4 regions of the Paenibacillus litoralis genome follow, and region 4 is predicted to be linked to each of the others. Evidence: a T-box and tRNA genes for the amino acid it is inferred to sense, from the RefSeq annotation. Region 4 holds a T-box; the other regions hold tRNA genes.
The links. A T-box is a leader RNA that pairs with one kind of tRNA and senses whether it is charged. The one in region 4 lies ahead of ileS (isoleucine--tRNA ligase), so its partner is inferred to be a tRNA-Ile.
Positions count from the first base shown of each region.

Region 1: it encodes a tRNA-Ile, which carries the amino acid that the T-box ahead of ileS (isoleucine--tRNA ligase) is inferred to sense. The anticodon was not compared.
Region 2: it encodes a tRNA-Ile, which carries the amino acid that the T-box ahead of ileS (isoleucine--tRNA ligase) is inferred to sense. The anticodon was not compared.
Region 3: it encodes a tRNA-Ile, which carries the amino acid that the T-box ahead of ileS (isoleucine--tRNA ligase) is inferred to sense. The anticodon was not compared.

Region 1 is NZ_CP176395.1:5,500,624-5,504,630, reverse strand. It holds gene ACKGJP_RS23370 (hypothetical protein) at 1-79, shown strand, start outside; gene ACKGJP_RS23365 (hypothetical protein) at 263-937, shown strand; gene ACKGJP_RS23360 (phosphatidylglycerophosphatase A) at 975-1,523, shown strand; tRNA gene ACKGJP_RS23355 (tRNA-Ile) at 1,634-1,710, opposite strand; tRNA gene ACKGJP_RS23350 (tRNA-Met) at 1,726-1,802, opposite strand; gene ACKGJP_RS23345 (hypothetical protein) at 1,892-2,056, opposite strand; gene ACKGJP_RS23340 (aldo/keto reductase) at 2,264-3,238, opposite strand; gene ACKGJP_RS23335 (hypothetical protein) at 3,317-4,007, opposite strand, start outside.
Region 2 is NZ_CP176395.1:318,272-322,278, reverse strand. It holds rRNA gene ACKGJP_RS01385 (23S ribosomal RNA) at 1-1,281, opposite strand, end outside; tRNA gene ACKGJP_RS01380 (tRNA-Ala) at 1,451-1,526, opposite strand; tRNA gene ACKGJP_RS01375 (tRNA-Ile) at 1,614-1,690, opposite strand; rRNA gene rrf (5S ribosomal RNA) at 1,716-1,832, opposite strand; rRNA gene ACKGJP_RS01365 (16S ribosomal RNA) at 1,939-3,479, opposite strand.
Region 3 is NZ_CP176395.1:8,402,803-8,406,809, reverse strand. It holds gene ACKGJP_RS35340 (hypothetical protein) at 1-42, shown strand, start outside; rRNA gene ACKGJP_RS35335 (16S ribosomal RNA) at 380-1,920, shown strand; rRNA gene rrf (5S ribosomal RNA) at 2,027-2,143, shown strand; tRNA gene ACKGJP_RS35325 (tRNA-Ile) at 2,256-2,332, shown strand; tRNA gene ACKGJP_RS35320 (tRNA-Ala) at 2,420-2,495, shown strand; rRNA gene ACKGJP_RS35315 (23S ribosomal RNA) at 2,674-4,007, shown strand, end outside.
Region 4 is NZ_CP176395.1:6,812,189-6,816,195, forward strand. It holds gene ileS (isoleucine--tRNA ligase) at 1-2,673, opposite strand, end outside; T-box leader at 2,727-2,984, opposite strand; gene ACKGJP_RS28735 (response regulator) at 3,076-4,007, opposite strand, start outside.

The DNA.
Region 1 (4,007 bases), 1.3 Mb from region 4:
TAACATGTATGCCGAATTCGACGGGCACCGCAAACTGCTTGCCACGACGACCAAAGGCTGGTTCGAGAATTATAACTAAATGGTTCGAGCTGCAAGCCGAGAGCATCCCTGTGTCGCTTACCAAGCGGATGGGGATGCTTTTGTTCTGGATAGAGTAAGATCATAACCTTTTATGTTATGATGAGAATAGTTTACAGCAAGCGTAACTAAGCTCGATCTAACGGAAAACAGGCAATGGAACCGGAGAAAGCGGGGATTTGAGATGAACGATACGGTTGACGCTCGCATCGTCGAACTGCTGCAGACAATTAGACCTTGGTTTTCGCAAGAAGACGCATTGTTGATCGATTTGGCAAAACATCAGCCGGATGCAAGGCTTGCAGTCGCAGCCGCACTGCTCGAATCCGGTCAGGATAAGGAAGGAGAGCTGCTGCTGGGCAGCATCGTCCGTATGGGGGACAGCGCTCAGCCGGGACAGGCGCAATCTGTTTTTCGGGCGATGATCGAACTCGCTTATCGGAAGATGGAGCAGCTTAACTATGACGAAGCGGAAGATTTGCTGTGGAGAGCGCGCCATCATGAAGGCGCAGACGGGCAGAGCGATTTCTCGAAAGCAGACGTATCTCTGCTAATCGCGGAATGCCGGTTCGGGCAAGGCTTTATTCAGGATGCGATCGACCGTGCCGAAGAAATATTACGGAAGCAGCAAAGCGACCGGGCTAAACCGGAAGCGCTCTCGCGCACCTACCAGCAGCTCGGCTGGTTTACCCTGCACAAGGCGGATGTCCCGGCCTCGCTGGCCCACATGAAGCAGGCGATGAAGCTTGCCCCTGCGCTTGACCGCGAGCTTGTCGAAGCGGGCCTGGAAGCGGAGCAGGGCCGTGATTTTGCGAAGGCGATCGAACATTATTTTGATTCGATCCGTTTTGAAATATGATATGATGGTGGTACGTCTTTCGAAAGGGGAGATTGGGATGAAACGCAAAGTGCACAGCAACGAGGTAAAATCGGCGGTCCTTCGAAAATTAAGCGAACGAGGCGTGGCGATCGAAGACATCGCTCATATCGTGTTTCAAATGCAATCCCCTTACAACCCCCATCTGAAGCTGGAATCCTGTATTGAAAGCGTGAATGCCGTACTCGAGAAGAGAGAACTGCAGCATGCACTCCTTGTGGGAATCGAACTCGATATACTGGCGGAGAAAAATATGCTGTCCGAGCCGCTTCAATCTCTCGTAGAGAGCGACGAAGGTTTGTTCGGTTGCGACGAAACGCTTGCACTGGGTTCCGTTCTCGGCTATGGCAGTATTGCGGTAACGACGTTCGGGCATCTCGATAAGCATAAAATCGGTATCATTCAAACCCTCGATACGAAGGTCGGGAACGGCGTACACACGTTTTTGGACGATCTTGTAGCCAGCATCGCGGCGTCGGCATCCAGCAGAATTGCCCATAAGCAGCGGGATAAGGAAGAGCGTGAGGCGGCATTAGGCGAACCCGGAAGTGAAGCAAGCGCGGGCTGAAGCATGGCGCCTAGAGGAGTCCGAGAGGCGGACTTGAAAAGCACTAAAAAACACCTTTCTCGCAACCTAGCGATAAAGGTGTTTATCTTTTGAAGGCATTTCCACACTGATGGTGGGCCCTGAGGGACTCGAACCCCCGACCAATCGGTTATGAGCCGACCGCTCTAACCAACTGAGCTAAGGGCCCTTATGTAGGAAATTTTGGTTGCGGGGGCAGGATTTGAACCTGCGGCCTTCGGGTTATGAGCCCGACGAGCTACCGGGCTGCTCCACCCCGCGCCATTCGTACCGACTACTTGGTTGTTAGCGGCAAAAATAACTATACAACATTCTCAAAGAGAAAGTCAAGAATAAAATTTACATACACTTTATAACAAATAACGGACGCCGAATCGTCCTTTTCGCGATTTATAGACTTCAACCGAGTTGGGGCACTCATAGCCGTAAATCCACCAATCCTCTTCCATTCGCTTCGCAAGACAGCCTGCCTGAAATTTGCTGTCATACAGCTTGGACCAGTATACCCAGTTCATGATCGCACCTCGCTTTATTTGTTCGTTACTAGGATATCCAATTTTTCGGTTTGTTACCAATATTTCGCCCCGTGTAAACGCAAAAACCTTCTCGCGTCTTCACGACGAAAGAAGGTTTATTTGAACGATTCAGAAAGGTGATCTCCGCTGATTGCTCATCGTCTCGGCAAACGCACGGCATCAAAAGACGCCTCCTTGGAAACAAAACTATTCGTTCCAGCCGCTAATATCATCGATACGGGCAAGCTCATCCGCCGTGAACGATAAGTTTTGCAAGGTCTTCAAACTGTCTTCCAGCTGACTAAGCTTCGAGACGGCGGTAAGGACGGAGGTAACTTCCTTATGCCTTAAAATCCACGCCAGCGACATTTGGGCTAGCGATTGATCGCGCTCTGCCGCTAGCTCATGAAAGGCTTTAATTTTACGCAGCTGCAAATCGTCGATTTGCTCCTTGCCTTGCTTGCCGAAGCGGGATTCTTTAGGCACGCCCTCCAAATATTTGTCGGTAAGCAGGCCTTGCGCAAGCGGGCTGAAAGCAATTAAGCCGTAGCCGTGCTTGGCTGCGCTTTTGAGCAGGCCGTCTTCCATTTCGCGCCGAAGCAGATTATAGACGGGCTGGTGGATCGTGAGGGGAAACCAGTTTTTCTTATCCTTAAGCTTGATGCTCGCTTCCGTAGTTTCGGGCGAGTAGTTGGACACGCCGCCGTACAGCACTTTACCTTGCTGAATAAGCGTTTCCAGGGCGCCGTGCGTTTCTTCGAGCGGCGTATTCGGATCAAAGCGGTGTATGTAAAAAATATCGAAATAGTCGACGCCCATCCGCTTTAGGCTTTGATCGCAAGATGCGATGATCGACTTGCGGCTGCCCCATTCGCCATAAGGTCCCGGCCACATCAGATAGCTTGCTTTGCTGGAAATAATAATTTCGTCCCGCGGCAAATGCTTCAGGATTTTGCCTCCGATGATTTCCCCGTTCCCCGGCGGCGTACCGTAGTTGTTCGCAAAATCGAAGTGGGTAATGCCTGCGTTAAAAGCCGCATAAAAACAGCGCTTCGCTTCCTTCTCCGCTTCGTAGCCGCCGACCGTTTGCCAGCCTCCTAGTGAAATGACAGGAAGCTTCAAGCCCCATTTGCCGCACTGCCGGTAGGGCATATTGGCATAACGCATTTCATTGAATTCCAAGACGAACCGCCTCCCGCATAATTTCTCTCACGACATCCCATTTCCTTCAAGTGACCTATTGCCTGCTTCCATCGTACATCAATCAGGTATATTGTCAATCCGTTCGATTTTCCACGCTTCATTCACAGCCTTGCGTTTCAGGATAAAACGTAGCGTACGCTTGACTTTCTGCCGGTTATGCAGGGTAACGACCGTTTTTATCGGTATTTCGAGATCAACGAGAGCGGAGCTGTCCGCTGATCGCACAGGCGGCGTCAAACGGTGAATCGACTCGATGGATGGATCGTCATTCCCTTCGGCGCTAAACCGATCTCGGGCTTCGGGCGCCAGCATCAAGGAAGCGGTATGCCGGTCATGCTGGTTCAGTGCGCTCATAAACAGATCAACAAGCTCATAAGGACTTCGTTCGGCCAAGTATGTGCGCAACATGCCTGCCGCTTTCATCACCATTAATTGATGCGCGGGATCGAGACTGCCTGAACCGTGCGTGACGCTGTTTTGAAAATGAATGCAAAAATGTCCGCTGAACTCGTTGTCGGGAATTCCGTCTCCGCCGTGCGGCATCCCGTGCATCGATCCGGCGATCCGCTCGCGGTCCTTCAAGACGAGTATGGCCCGGCGATTCCAGCTCCAGGCACCCCCATAGATTTGCTTCATGATCCGCGTATCTTCCTTCGTGACGGGCTGAACGTCCGCATGGCTGCTGCCGGCTCTTCGCTGGGCGCGGAAACGAAGTCCCGTCTCGAGATCCACGACGGTGACGATATCT
Region 2 (4,007 bases), 2.2 Mb from region 4:
TGTGTACTGTCCAGCCGTCCTTACGATCGACCTTCAACCTATACACAACGCTCCCCTACCCAACAACATTGCTGCTGTAGCCATAGCTTCGGTGGCGTGTTTAGCCCCGTTACATTTTCGGCGCAGAGTCACTCGACCAGTGAGCTATTACGCACTCTTTAAATGGTGGCTGCTTCTAAGCCAACATCCTGGTTGTCTTTGCAACTCCACATCCTTTCCCACTTAACACACACTTGGGGACCTTAGCTGATGGTCTGGGCTGTTTCCCTCTTGACAATGGATCTTAGCACTCACTGTCTGACTCCCGGACAGAAGTATGTGGCATTCAGAGTTTGACTGGACTTGGTAACCCTTGGCGGGCCCCGCACCCAATCAGTGCTTTACCTCCACTACTCTCATTCCGAGGCTAGCCCTAAAGCTATTTCGGGGAGAACCAGCTATCTCCGAGTTCGATTGGAATTTCTCCGCTACCCCCACCTCATCCCCGAATTTTTCAACATTCGTGGGTTCGGGCCTCCAGTGCGTGTTACCGCACCTTCACCCTGGACAGGGGTAGATCACACGGTTTCGGGTCTACGACCACGTACTCATTCGCCCTATTCAGACTCGCTTTCGCTGCGGCTCCGCCTCTTCAGCTTAACCTTGCACGTGAACGTAACTCGCCGGTTCATTCTACAAAAGGCACGCCATCACCCATTAACGGGCTCTGACTTCTTGTAAGCACACGGTTTCAGGTTCTATTTCACTCCGCTCCCGCGGTTCTTTTCACCTTTCCCTCACGGTACTGCTTCGCTATCGGTCGCTAGGGAGTATTTAGCCTTGGCAGATGGTCCTGCCGGATTCATACGGGGTTTCACGTGCCCCGCACTACTCGGGATCCGTCTAGGGATACGTTCGTTTTGAGCTACAGGGCTGTTACCTGCTATGGCGAGCCTTTCCAGACCGCTTCACCTAACGAACTTTTCCCACATTGACGTCCCACAACCCCAAGGAGCAAGCTCCTTGGTTTGGGCTAATCCGCGTTCGCTCGCCGCTACTGACGGAATCACTATTGTTTTCTTTTCCTCCAGGTACTTAGATGTTTCAGTTCCCTGGGTATGCCTCCGATACAGCTATGTATTCACTGTATGGTACACGCGCATTACCACGTGCGGGTTCCCCCATTCGGACATCCCCGGATCGACGCCTGCTTACGGCTCCCCGAGGCATTTCGTTGTTCGCCACGTCCTTCATCGGCTCCTAGCGCCTAGGCATCCTCCGTGTGCTCTTAGTAGCTTAACCAATGATCTCTCTCGAGATCGCTACAAAAAAACTAAGGATGTTTTGCATTGCTTCGCTATCTAGTTTTCAAGGAACAAACGTCACCGCCTCAAAAGCGGCGAGATCTAATGTAACACATCTCTTCGACTCTTTGCAAGTGGTTTTTTTTAACCATTTTCTGGAGTCTGTTTGGTGGAGCCAAGCGGGATCGAACCGCTGACCTCCTGCTTGCAAGGCAGGCGCTCTCCCAGCTGAGCTATGGCCCCAAATTCCCCACAAAGTGACGTTATCCTTCGAAGCTTATTCCGAGTACTTTCCGGGGAGCCCCAAACGATCACTTTATAAAAGGTAATTGGTGGGCCCTAGTGGACTCGAACCACCGACCTCACCCTTATCAGGGGTGCGCTCTAACCAGCTGAGCTAAGGGCCCGAAAAAAGCCCACAATAGTGGGCTCGCTTGGCAACGTCCTACTCTCCCAGATCCCTGCGGATCAAGTACCCTTGGCGCTGGAGGGCTTAACGGTCGTGTTCGGGATGGGTACGCGTGGTTCCCCTCCGCCATCGTCACCAAACGATTTGCGTTTACCAAAGAAAGAGCATTGCCCTTTCAAAACTGAACATGAGCGAGTAAAACCAGCTTATTGATCCGACAGCCTACAGCCATCATGATCTCCATAGAAAGGAGGTGATCCAGCCGCACCTTCCGATACGGCTACCTTGTTACGACTTCACCCCAATCATCTACCCCACCTTCGGCGGCTGGCTCCTTGCGGTTACCTCACCGACTTCGGGTGTTGTAAACTCTCGTGGTGTGACGGGCGGTGTGTACAAGACCCGGGAACGTATTCACCGCGGCATGCTGATCCGCGATTACTAGCAATTCCGACTTCATGCAGGCGAGTTGCAGCCTGCAATCCGAACTGAGACCGGCTTTTTAGGATTCGCTCCACCTCGCGGTTTCGCAGCCCGTTGTACCGGCCATTGTAGTACGTGTGTAGCCCAGGTCATAAGGGGCATGATGATTTGACGTCATCCCCACCTTCCTCCGGTTTGTCACCGGCAGTCATCCTAGAGTGCCCAACTTAATGCTGGCAACTAAGATCAAGGGTTGCGCTCGTTGCGGGACTTAACCCAACATCTCACGACACGAGCTGACGACAACCATGCACCACCTGTCTTGGATGTCCCGAAGGAGGGCGCTATCTCTAACGCTTGCATCCAGATGTCAAGACCTGGTAAGGTTCTTCGCGTTGCTTCGAATTAAACCACATACTCCACTGCTTGTGCGGGTCCCCGTCAATTCCTTTGAGTTTCACTCTTGCGAGCGTACTCCCCAGGCGGCATGCTTAATGTGTTTACTTCGGCACCAAGGGTATCGAAACCCCTAACACCTAGCATGCATCGTTTACGGCGTGGACTACCAGGGTATCTAATCCTGTTTGCTCCCCACGCTTTCGCGCCTCAGCGTCAGTTATAGGCCAGAAAGTCGCCTTCGCCACTGGTGTTCCTCCACATCTCTACGCATTTCACCGCTACACGTGGAATTCCACTTTCCTCTCCTACACTCCAGTTGCCCAGTTTCCAATGCGACCCAAGGTTGAGCCCTGGGTTTAAACATCAGACTTAAACAACCGCCTGCGCGCGCTTTACGCCCAATAATTCCGGACAACGCTTGCCCCCTACGTATTACCGCGGCTGCTGGCACGTAGTTAGCCGGGGCTTTCTTCTCAGGTACCGTCAAATGAAGAGCAGTTACTCTCCTCACCCTTCTTCCCTGGCAACAGAGTTTTACGATCCGAAAACCTTCATCACTCACGCGGCGTTGCTCGGTCAGACTTTCGTCCATTGCCGAAGATTCCCTACTGCTGCCTCCCGTAGGAGTCTGGGCCGTGTCTCAGTCCCAGTGTGGCCGTTCACCCTCTCAGGTCGGCTACGCATCGTCGCCTTGGTGAGCCGTTACCTCACCAACTAGCTAATGCGCCGCAGGCCCATCTGTAAGTGACAGCTTGCACCGTCTTTCCTGATCTCTCCAGGTGGAGAAACCAACTATCCGGTCTTAGCACACGTTTCCGTGAGTTATCCCGGTCTTACAGGCAGGTTGCCTACGTGTTACTCACCCGTCCGCCGCTAACCTTTCCCGAAGGAAAGATCCGCTCGACTTGCATGTATTAGGCACGCCGCCAGCGTTCGTCCTGAGCCAGGATCAAACTCTCCATAAAAGTTGAAGCCGAGGCTTCGTTTTATTTCGATATTGACATGCTCATGCGATTTGTTGCTTTGTTTTGCTGGCTTTATTCGCTCATTGTTCAGTTTTCAAAGGACAATTTCGATGGTTACAGTCAAGCTTTCTAAGTAAGCTAGCTTGTCTATCGCCTCAAAAGCGACTTTTATACTATAACACATTCGACTTTCACATTGCAAGCACTTTTTTTCGACCGTTTCGTTCGTCGCCTTGCGGCAGCGGCCTCACGGCTTCTTGCGTTTGCTCTGTTACTTGTCCGCCTCAGAAGCGGCAAGAAGTAATGTATCACATACCGCCTGCCGATTGCAAGCTTTTTTGAAAAATAATTAATACGCATCATTATACACAAAGCGACGGACTGTTAAAAACATACAAGGATAAACGGCTTCGCCGTCCTTTTAGGGACAAGCGCGTTTACCGAAATTTAGAGCGACTTCCGCGACATGCTGTCTGATAAATCGAAAAAGAGCGCCGCAGCAGGTGCGACGCTCCTTAATGTCCATCT
Region 3 (4,007 bases), 1.6 Mb from region 4:
CGTGATATTTCCCGCTATGCGCGAAATAAGGTGCACCGTTAGCCGAAAGCCATCATTTGGATTGATGATTTAAAGAAATAAATGAAAAGTGTTGACACGAATGATGTTAATATGCTAAATTAGTCTTCCCTGATCAAGCTTGTCTTGTTAGGGGCAGATGATAAAGGGAATGAAAGAAACTAACTTCAAAAAAAGTTGTTGCATTCCGGATTGAAACTGTGGTATATTATAAAAGTCGCCGTTAAGCGCGGTGACGTAAGTAAGGAATTCGAAATTGTCCTTTGAAAACTGAACAATGAGCGAATAAAGCCAGCAAAACAAAGCAACAAATCGCATGAGCAAGTCAATATCGAAATAAAACGAAGCCTCGGCTTCAACTTTTATGGAGAGTTTGATCCTGGCTCAGGACGAACGCTGGCGGCGTGCCTAATACATGCAAGTCGAGCGGATCTTTCCTTCGGGAAAGGTTAGCGGCGGACGGGTGAGTAACACGTAGGCAACCTGCCTGTAAGACCGGGATAACTCACGGAAACGTGTGCTAAGACCGGATAGTTGGTTTCTCCACCTGGAGAGATCAGGAAAGACGGTGCAAGCTGTCACTTACAGATGGGCCTGCGGCGCATTAGCTAGTTGGTGAGGTAACGGCTCACCAAGGCGACGATGCGTAGCCGACCTGAGAGGGTGAACGGCCACACTGGGACTGAGACACGGCCCAGACTCCTACGGGAGGCAGCAGTAGGGAATCTTCGGCAATGGACGAAAGTCTGACCGAGCAACGCCGCGTGAGTGATGAAGGTTTTCGGATCGTAAAACTCTGTTGCCAGGGAAGAAGGGTGAGGAGAGTAACTGCTCTTCATTTGACGGTACCTGAGAAGAAAGCCCCGGCTAACTACGTGCCAGCAGCCGCGGTAATACGTAGGGGGCAAGCGTTGTCCGGAATTATTGGGCGTAAAGCGCGCGCAGGCGGTTGTTTAAGTCTGATGTTTAAACCCAGGGCTCAACCTTGGGTCGCATTGGAAACTGGGCAACTGGAGTGTAGGAGAGGAAAGTGGAATTCCACGTGTAGCGGTGAAATGCGTAGAGATGTGGAGGAACACCAGTGGCGAAGGCGACTTTCTGGCCTATAACTGACGCTGAGGCGCGAAAGCGTGGGGAGCAAACAGGATTAGATACCCTGGTAGTCCACGCCGTAAACGATGCATGCTAGGTGTTAGGGGTTTCGATACCCTTGGTGCCGAAGTAAACACATTAAGCATGCCGCCTGGGGAGTACGCTCGCAAGAGTGAAACTCAAAGGAATTGACGGGGACCCGCACAAGCAGTGGAGTATGTGGTTTAATTCGAAGCAACGCGAAGAACCTTACCAGGTCTTGACATCTGGATGCAAGCGTTAGAGATAGCGCCCTCCTTCGGGACATCCAAGACAGGTGGTGCATGGTTGTCGTCAGCTCGTGTCGTGAGATGTTGGGTTAAGTCCCGCAACGAGCGCAACCCTTGATCTTAGTTGCCAGCATTAAGTTGGGCACTCTAGGATGACTGCCGGTGACAAACCGGAGGAAGGTGGGGATGACGTCAAATCATCATGCCCCTTATGACCTGGGCTACACACGTACTACAATGGCCGGTACAACGGGCTGCGAAACCGCGAGGTGGAGCGAATCCTAAAAAGCCGGTCTCAGTTCGGATTGCAGGCTGCAACTCGCCTGCATGAAGTCGGAATTGCTAGTAATCGCGGATCAGCATGCCGCGGTGAATACGTTCCCGGGTCTTGTACACACCGCCCGTCACACCACGAGAGTTTACAACACCCGAAGTCGGTGAGGTAACCGCAAGGAGCCAGCCGCCGAAGGTGGGGTAGATGATTGGGGTGAAGTCGTAACAAGGTAGCCGTATCGGAAGGTGCGGCTGGATCACCTCCTTTCTATGGAGATCATGATGGCTGTAGGCTGTCGGATCAATAAGCTGGTTTTACTCGCTCATGTTCAGTTTTGAAAGGGCAATGCTCTTTCTTTGGTAAACGCAAATCGTTTGGTGACGATGGCGGAGGGGAACCACGCGTACCCATCCCGAACACGACCGTTAAGCCCTCCAGCGCCAAGGGTACTTGATCCGCAGGGATCTGGGAGAGTAGGACGTTGCCAAGCGAGCCCACTATTGTGGGCTTTTTTCGAGACCTCGGCGAGCGTATGCTTCGTTGATGACTCGGTATCCCGGTAAACGCCTTTTACCCAGTCGGGTAAGGAAACGTTTATCCTTGGGCCCTTAGCTCAGCTGGTTAGAGCGCACCCCTGATAAGGGTGAGGTCGGTGGTTCGAGTCCACTAGGGCCCACCAATTACCTTTTATAAAGTGATCGTTTGGGGCTCCCCGGAAAGTACTCGGAATAAGCTTCGAAGGATAACGTCACTTTGTGGGGAATTTGGGGCCATAGCTCAGCTGGGAGAGCGCCTGCCTTGCAAGCAGGAGGTCAGCGGTTCGATCCCGCTTGGCTCCACCAAACAGACTCCAGAAAATGGTTAAAAAAACCACTTGCAAAGAGTCGAAGAGATGTGTTACATTAGATCTCGCCGCTTTTGAGGCGGTAAGAGATAATGAACGTTTGTTCCTTGAAAACTAGATAGCGAAGCAATGCAAAACATCCTTAGTTTTTTGTAGCGATCTCGAGAGAGATCATTGGTTAAGCTACTAAGAGCACACGGAGGATGCCTAGGCGCTAGGAGCCGATGAAGGACGTGGCGAACAACGAAATGCCTCGGGGAGCCGTAAGCAGGCGTCGATCCGGGGATGTCCGAATGGGGGAACCCGCACGTGGTAATGCGCGTGTACTCATCACTGAATACATAGGTGATGTAGAGGCATACCCAGGGAACTGAAACATCTAAGTACCTGGAGGAAAAGAAAACAATAGTGATTCCGTCAGTAGCGGCGAGCGAACGCGGATTAGCCCAAACCAAGGAGCTTGCTCCTTGGGGTTGTGGGACGTCAACATGGGAAAAGTTCGTTAGGTGAAGCGGTCTGGAAAGGCTCGCCATAGCAGGTAACAGCCCTGTAGCTCAAAACGAACGTATCCCTAGACGGATCCCGAGTAGTGCGGGGCACGTGAAACCCCGTATGAATCCGGCAGGACCATCTGCCAAGGCTAAATACTCCCTAGCGACCGATAGCGAAGCAGTACCGTGAGGGAAAGGTGAAAAGAACCGCGGGAGCGGAGTGAAATAGAACCTGAAACCGTGTGCTTACAAGAAGTCAGAGCCCGTTAATGGGTGATGGCGTGCCTTTTGTAGAATGAACCGGCGAGTTACGTTCACGTGCAAGGTTAAGCTGAAGAGGCGGAGCCGCAGCGAAAGCGAGTCTGAATAGGGCGAATGAGTGCGTGGTCGTAGACCCGAAACCGTGTGATCTACCCCTGTCCAGGGTGAAGGTGCGGTAACACGCACTGGAGGCCCGAACCCACGAATGTTGAAAAATTCGGGGATGAGGTGGGGGTAGCGGAGAAATTCCAATCGAACTCGGAGATAGCTGGTTCTCCCCGAAATAGCTTTAGGGCTAGCCTCGGAATGAGAGTAGTGGAGGTAAAGCACTGATTGGGTGCGGGGCCCGCCAAGGGTTACCAAGTCCAGTCAAACTCTGAATGCCACATACTTCTGTCCGGGAGTCAGACAGTGAGTGCTAAGATCCATTGTCAAGAGGGAAACAGCCCAGACCATCAGCTAAGGTCCCCAAGTGTGTGTTAAGTGGGAAAGGATGTGGAGTTGCAAAGACAACCAGGATGTTGGCTTAGAAGCAGCCACCATTTAAAGAGTGCGTAATAGCTCACTGGTCGAGTGACTCTGCGCCGAAAATGTAACGGGGCTAAACACGCCACCGAAGCTATGGCTACAGCAGCAATGTTGTTGGGTAGGGGAGCGTTGTGTATAGGTTGAAGGTCGATCGTAAGGACGGCTGGACAGTACACAAGTGAGAATGCCGGTATGAGTAACGAAAAGACAAGTGAGAATCTTGTCCGCCG
Region 4 (4,007 bases):
CTTGGCTTCGGAAGCGGACAGCTGCTTCAGATGGTTTTGCAGCGGTCCGACGAATTTGCCGTATTTTTTGCCGGCAACCTTAAGGTTCAGCTTCAGGCTGAAGTCGACAAAACCGCTGTCGCCCTCCACCGGACGGATCGCCTTCACGTTGATCTCGTCTTTAATGATGTCCTCGAACCGGCTCAGGTTGAAGCTGCGGTCCAGCGATACGAGCAGCGCGGACAGCGGCTGGCGCGTTTTGATGCCGGTCTCGTTGCGGATATTCCGCGCCAGCTCGACGATTTGCCGCGCGGTTTCCATGTCGCTCTCCAGCGTAGCGTCGATGACCGAAGCATTCGCCTCCGGATAGTCCGCCAAATGAACGCTGCCTTCGCCGCCAAGGTTGGCGTACATGTCTTCGGCAATGAGCGGCGCATATGGCGCGATCAGCCGCGCAAGCGTTACGAGCACCTCACGAAGGGTCTGATAGGCCGACACCTTATCCGTCGTCATCTCGCTTCCCCAGAACCGGTCGCGGGAACGGCGGATGTACCAGTTGCTTAGCTCATCTACGAACGTTTCGATCTGCTTGGCCGGGTTCAGGAAGTCGTAGCCTTCCAGACCCTTCCGCGCTTGCTGCACGGTGCTGTTCAGCTTCGACAAAATCCAGCGGTCCAATTCGTTCGCGGACGCTTGCGCCGGATGCTCTTCAGGCTTGTAGCCGTCGATCGTCGCATACAAAGCATAGAAAGCATGCGTGTTATGGATCGTATCGATCACCTTCGACTTGGCCTCGGCCACGATCTGCTTGGAGAACCGTTTGCTGTTCCACGGCGCGCTGTCGGACAGAAGCGCCCAGCGGAACGCATCCGTGCCGAATTCGTCGATGATTTCCCACGGATCGATGACGTTGCCCTTGCTCTTGGACATCTTCTGCCCGTTCTCGTCCAGAACGTGTCCGGTCGAAATAACGGCTTTATAAGGCGATTTGCCGTTAAACAGCGTGGAGACGGCAAGCAAGCTGAAAAACCAGCCTCTCGTTTGGTCGATGCCTTCGCAGATGATGTCGGCCGGGTACTGTTCCTGGAAAAGCTTCTCGTCGCCGAACGGGTAATGGTATTGCGCGAACGGCATCGAGCCGCTGTCGAACCATACGTCGATCACCTCCGGCGTCCGATCCATCGTGCCGCCGCACGAGCAGCGCAGCTTCACTTCATCCACGTACGGCTTATGCAGCTCCAGGCTTTCGTCGATCGGCTGCTCCGCTCTTTCCTGCAGCGCCTTGAAGCTGCCCGGCGCGTATTCGCAGCCGCAATCCCGGCACAGCCAAACGTTAAGCGGCGTCCCCCAGTACCGGTTGCGGCTGATGTTCCAATCGACGAGTTCCTCGAGGAACTTGCCGAAACGGCCTTCGCGGATGTGGGACGGATACCAGTCGATTTGGCTGTTGTTCTCGATGAGCTGCTCCTTGACCGCGGTCGTTTTGATAAACCAGCTTTCCATCGCGTAGTAGAGCAGCGGCGATTTGCAGCGCCAGCAGAACGGATAGCTGTGCTCGTAGCGCTCCTTCGAGAAGAGCAGGCCGCGCTCGGATAAGGTTTTGACGATATCCACATCGCAATCCTTGACGAAGCGTCCGGCGAATTCCGTGATCTGATCGGTATAACGCCCCGCCAGGTTGACGACGTTCACGAAATCCAGTTCATGCTGGCGGGTCGTGCGATAGTCGTCCTCCCCGTGAGCCGGTGCCGTATGCACGATACCGGTACCGCTCGTATCGCTGACATAGTCGGCGTCTACGACGATAAACCCTTTGTTTGCATTGATGTAGCCGAAAGGCGGCTCGTACGGCGTACCTACGAACTCCGCGCCTTTATGGGCGGAAAGGATTTCGTAATCATCCTTGAACACCTTCTCTGCAAGGTTTTTCGCGACGACATAAACCTCGCCGTTCTGTTTCACCTTGACGTAATCGATGTCCTTGTTCACGGCTAACGCCACGTTGGCCGGAAGCGTCCACGGCGTCGTCGTCCATGCGAGGAACACTTCGTTCCCGCGTTTGCTTCTGAATTTGACGGTCGCGCTCAAATCCTTGACGTCCTCGTAGCCTTGCGCCACTTCGTGCGAGCTGAGCGTCGTCTGGCAATCCGGGCAGTACGGACTGACCCGATGCCCTTTGTACAGCAGGCCTTTGCCGTGAATTTCGGACAGCAAATGCCAGACGCTCTCGATATAATCGTTCGTTAGCGTCACATAGGGGTTGTCCATGTCGGTCCAGTAGCCGATCGCTTCGGTCAGCTCGCGCCACTGCTTCTCGTACTCGAATACGCTGCCCTTGCACTTCTCGACGAATTCGGCGATCCCGTATTTCTCGATTTCCTGCTTGCCCGAGATGCCGAGCTGCTTCTCCACGCCAAGCTCGACCGGAAGGCCGTGCGTATCCCACCCGGCTTTGCGGACGACGCGGTAGCCGGACATCGTTTTGTACCGACCGATGAAATCCTTGATGACGCGCCCGAGCACGTGCCCGATGTGGGGCTTTCCGTTCGCGGTCGGCGGCCCTTCGTAGAAGACGAAGTTCGGCTTGCCTTCGCGGTTCGCGATCGATTGGCGGAACGTATCGTTCAGCCTCCACTGCTCGAGAACCCGCAGCTCGCGGGTTCTCGCTTTTTCTTTGACGTCAACCTTTTGCATAATGTGCGACACCCTTTCGTTTAGAAAATGAAAACACAAAAAAATCCCGCCCCGTAAGGGACGAGATTGTCTCTCGCGATACCACCCTTGTTCCGCAGCGATCATACTAGCTATGATCCTACGGCCCTCAACCTGCGCACCAGCATGCGCGTCCCTTGTAACGGCGGGATCCCGGGGCAGCTTACTCGCTTGCTTCAGCTTTCCTTCTCGGAGAGGATATTCGGCTAACTCTCGAACGTCGGCTTTCAGCGCGGGGCCGACTCTCTGGGGAACAAGGGTGTTAGCGTACTCGTTCTCGTCAATGAATTTATGCGATTCATTCGGATAAGTTCATTTTTACACCAATCCCAATAAAATGTCAACCATCGCCACTCGACCCTTACAAGCCGGAAGGAACGCGGTTTATCGGCTTTTATTTTTATAATCCGTCGGCGTCGACCCGATAATCTCTTTGAATAATTTGCAAAAGTACCGGTAGCCGGATATGCCGACTGCATGGGACACCTCGTATACTTTCATATCGGTTTGGTCCAGCAGCTCCTTCGCTTTTTTCATCCGCACGCGGTTTAAATAGTCGGTAACGTACTCGCCGGTTTCCTGCTTGAACAATTGGCCGGCATAGGCGGCGTTCATTTCTACGGCGGCGGCAAGATCCGTTATGAGCAAATCCCGGTCATACTGCTCGTGGATGATCCGGCACATTTGCTGAACTTCTTTGCGCACGGTCATATGCTCCCGGACGATGCCGGACGACTCCAGCTGCAAAATCGCTTCCCGCCACCAATCGCAGTAATCGGACCATGTTTCGAGCCATTGAAGCTTCGACAAGAGCGAATGCTTCCTGCCGGAATCCGTCCAAGGCCCGGTTTCCATAATCGTTCTTGCCGCATGCTTCAGCTTGAGCGGGGAAAAAGGCGGCTGACGCATAGTCGTCAGCTCCGTCGCCGCCTTTTTCAAATCCTCGACATTGCCGCCGTGGAACGCCCTGGCCGCAAGAGCCACCAGCTCCGCCTGATACAGCCGGGACCAGTCTTGATAAACGATCGTGTCGTTAGCGGTAGCAAACGCGGTTTGCTTATAGAAGTAAGCGGCCAGCTTCTCCTGACTGCTCCGGAACATCGGCAGCGTCAGCTCCGGCGAAGCGACGATCGAGTCGGCAAATAAGAAGCAGCCCGCCTGTACGATCTCCTTCAAGACGCCGAGACACCGGCTTGACCAATGATGAAGCTTCGCCTGAAACGACGAGACGCCATATGAATAAGGAGCATGCAGCAATACAAGCAGTCTGTTCGTACGGTAAGGATATACGCAAAAGCCGAACGGTTCCTTCTCTC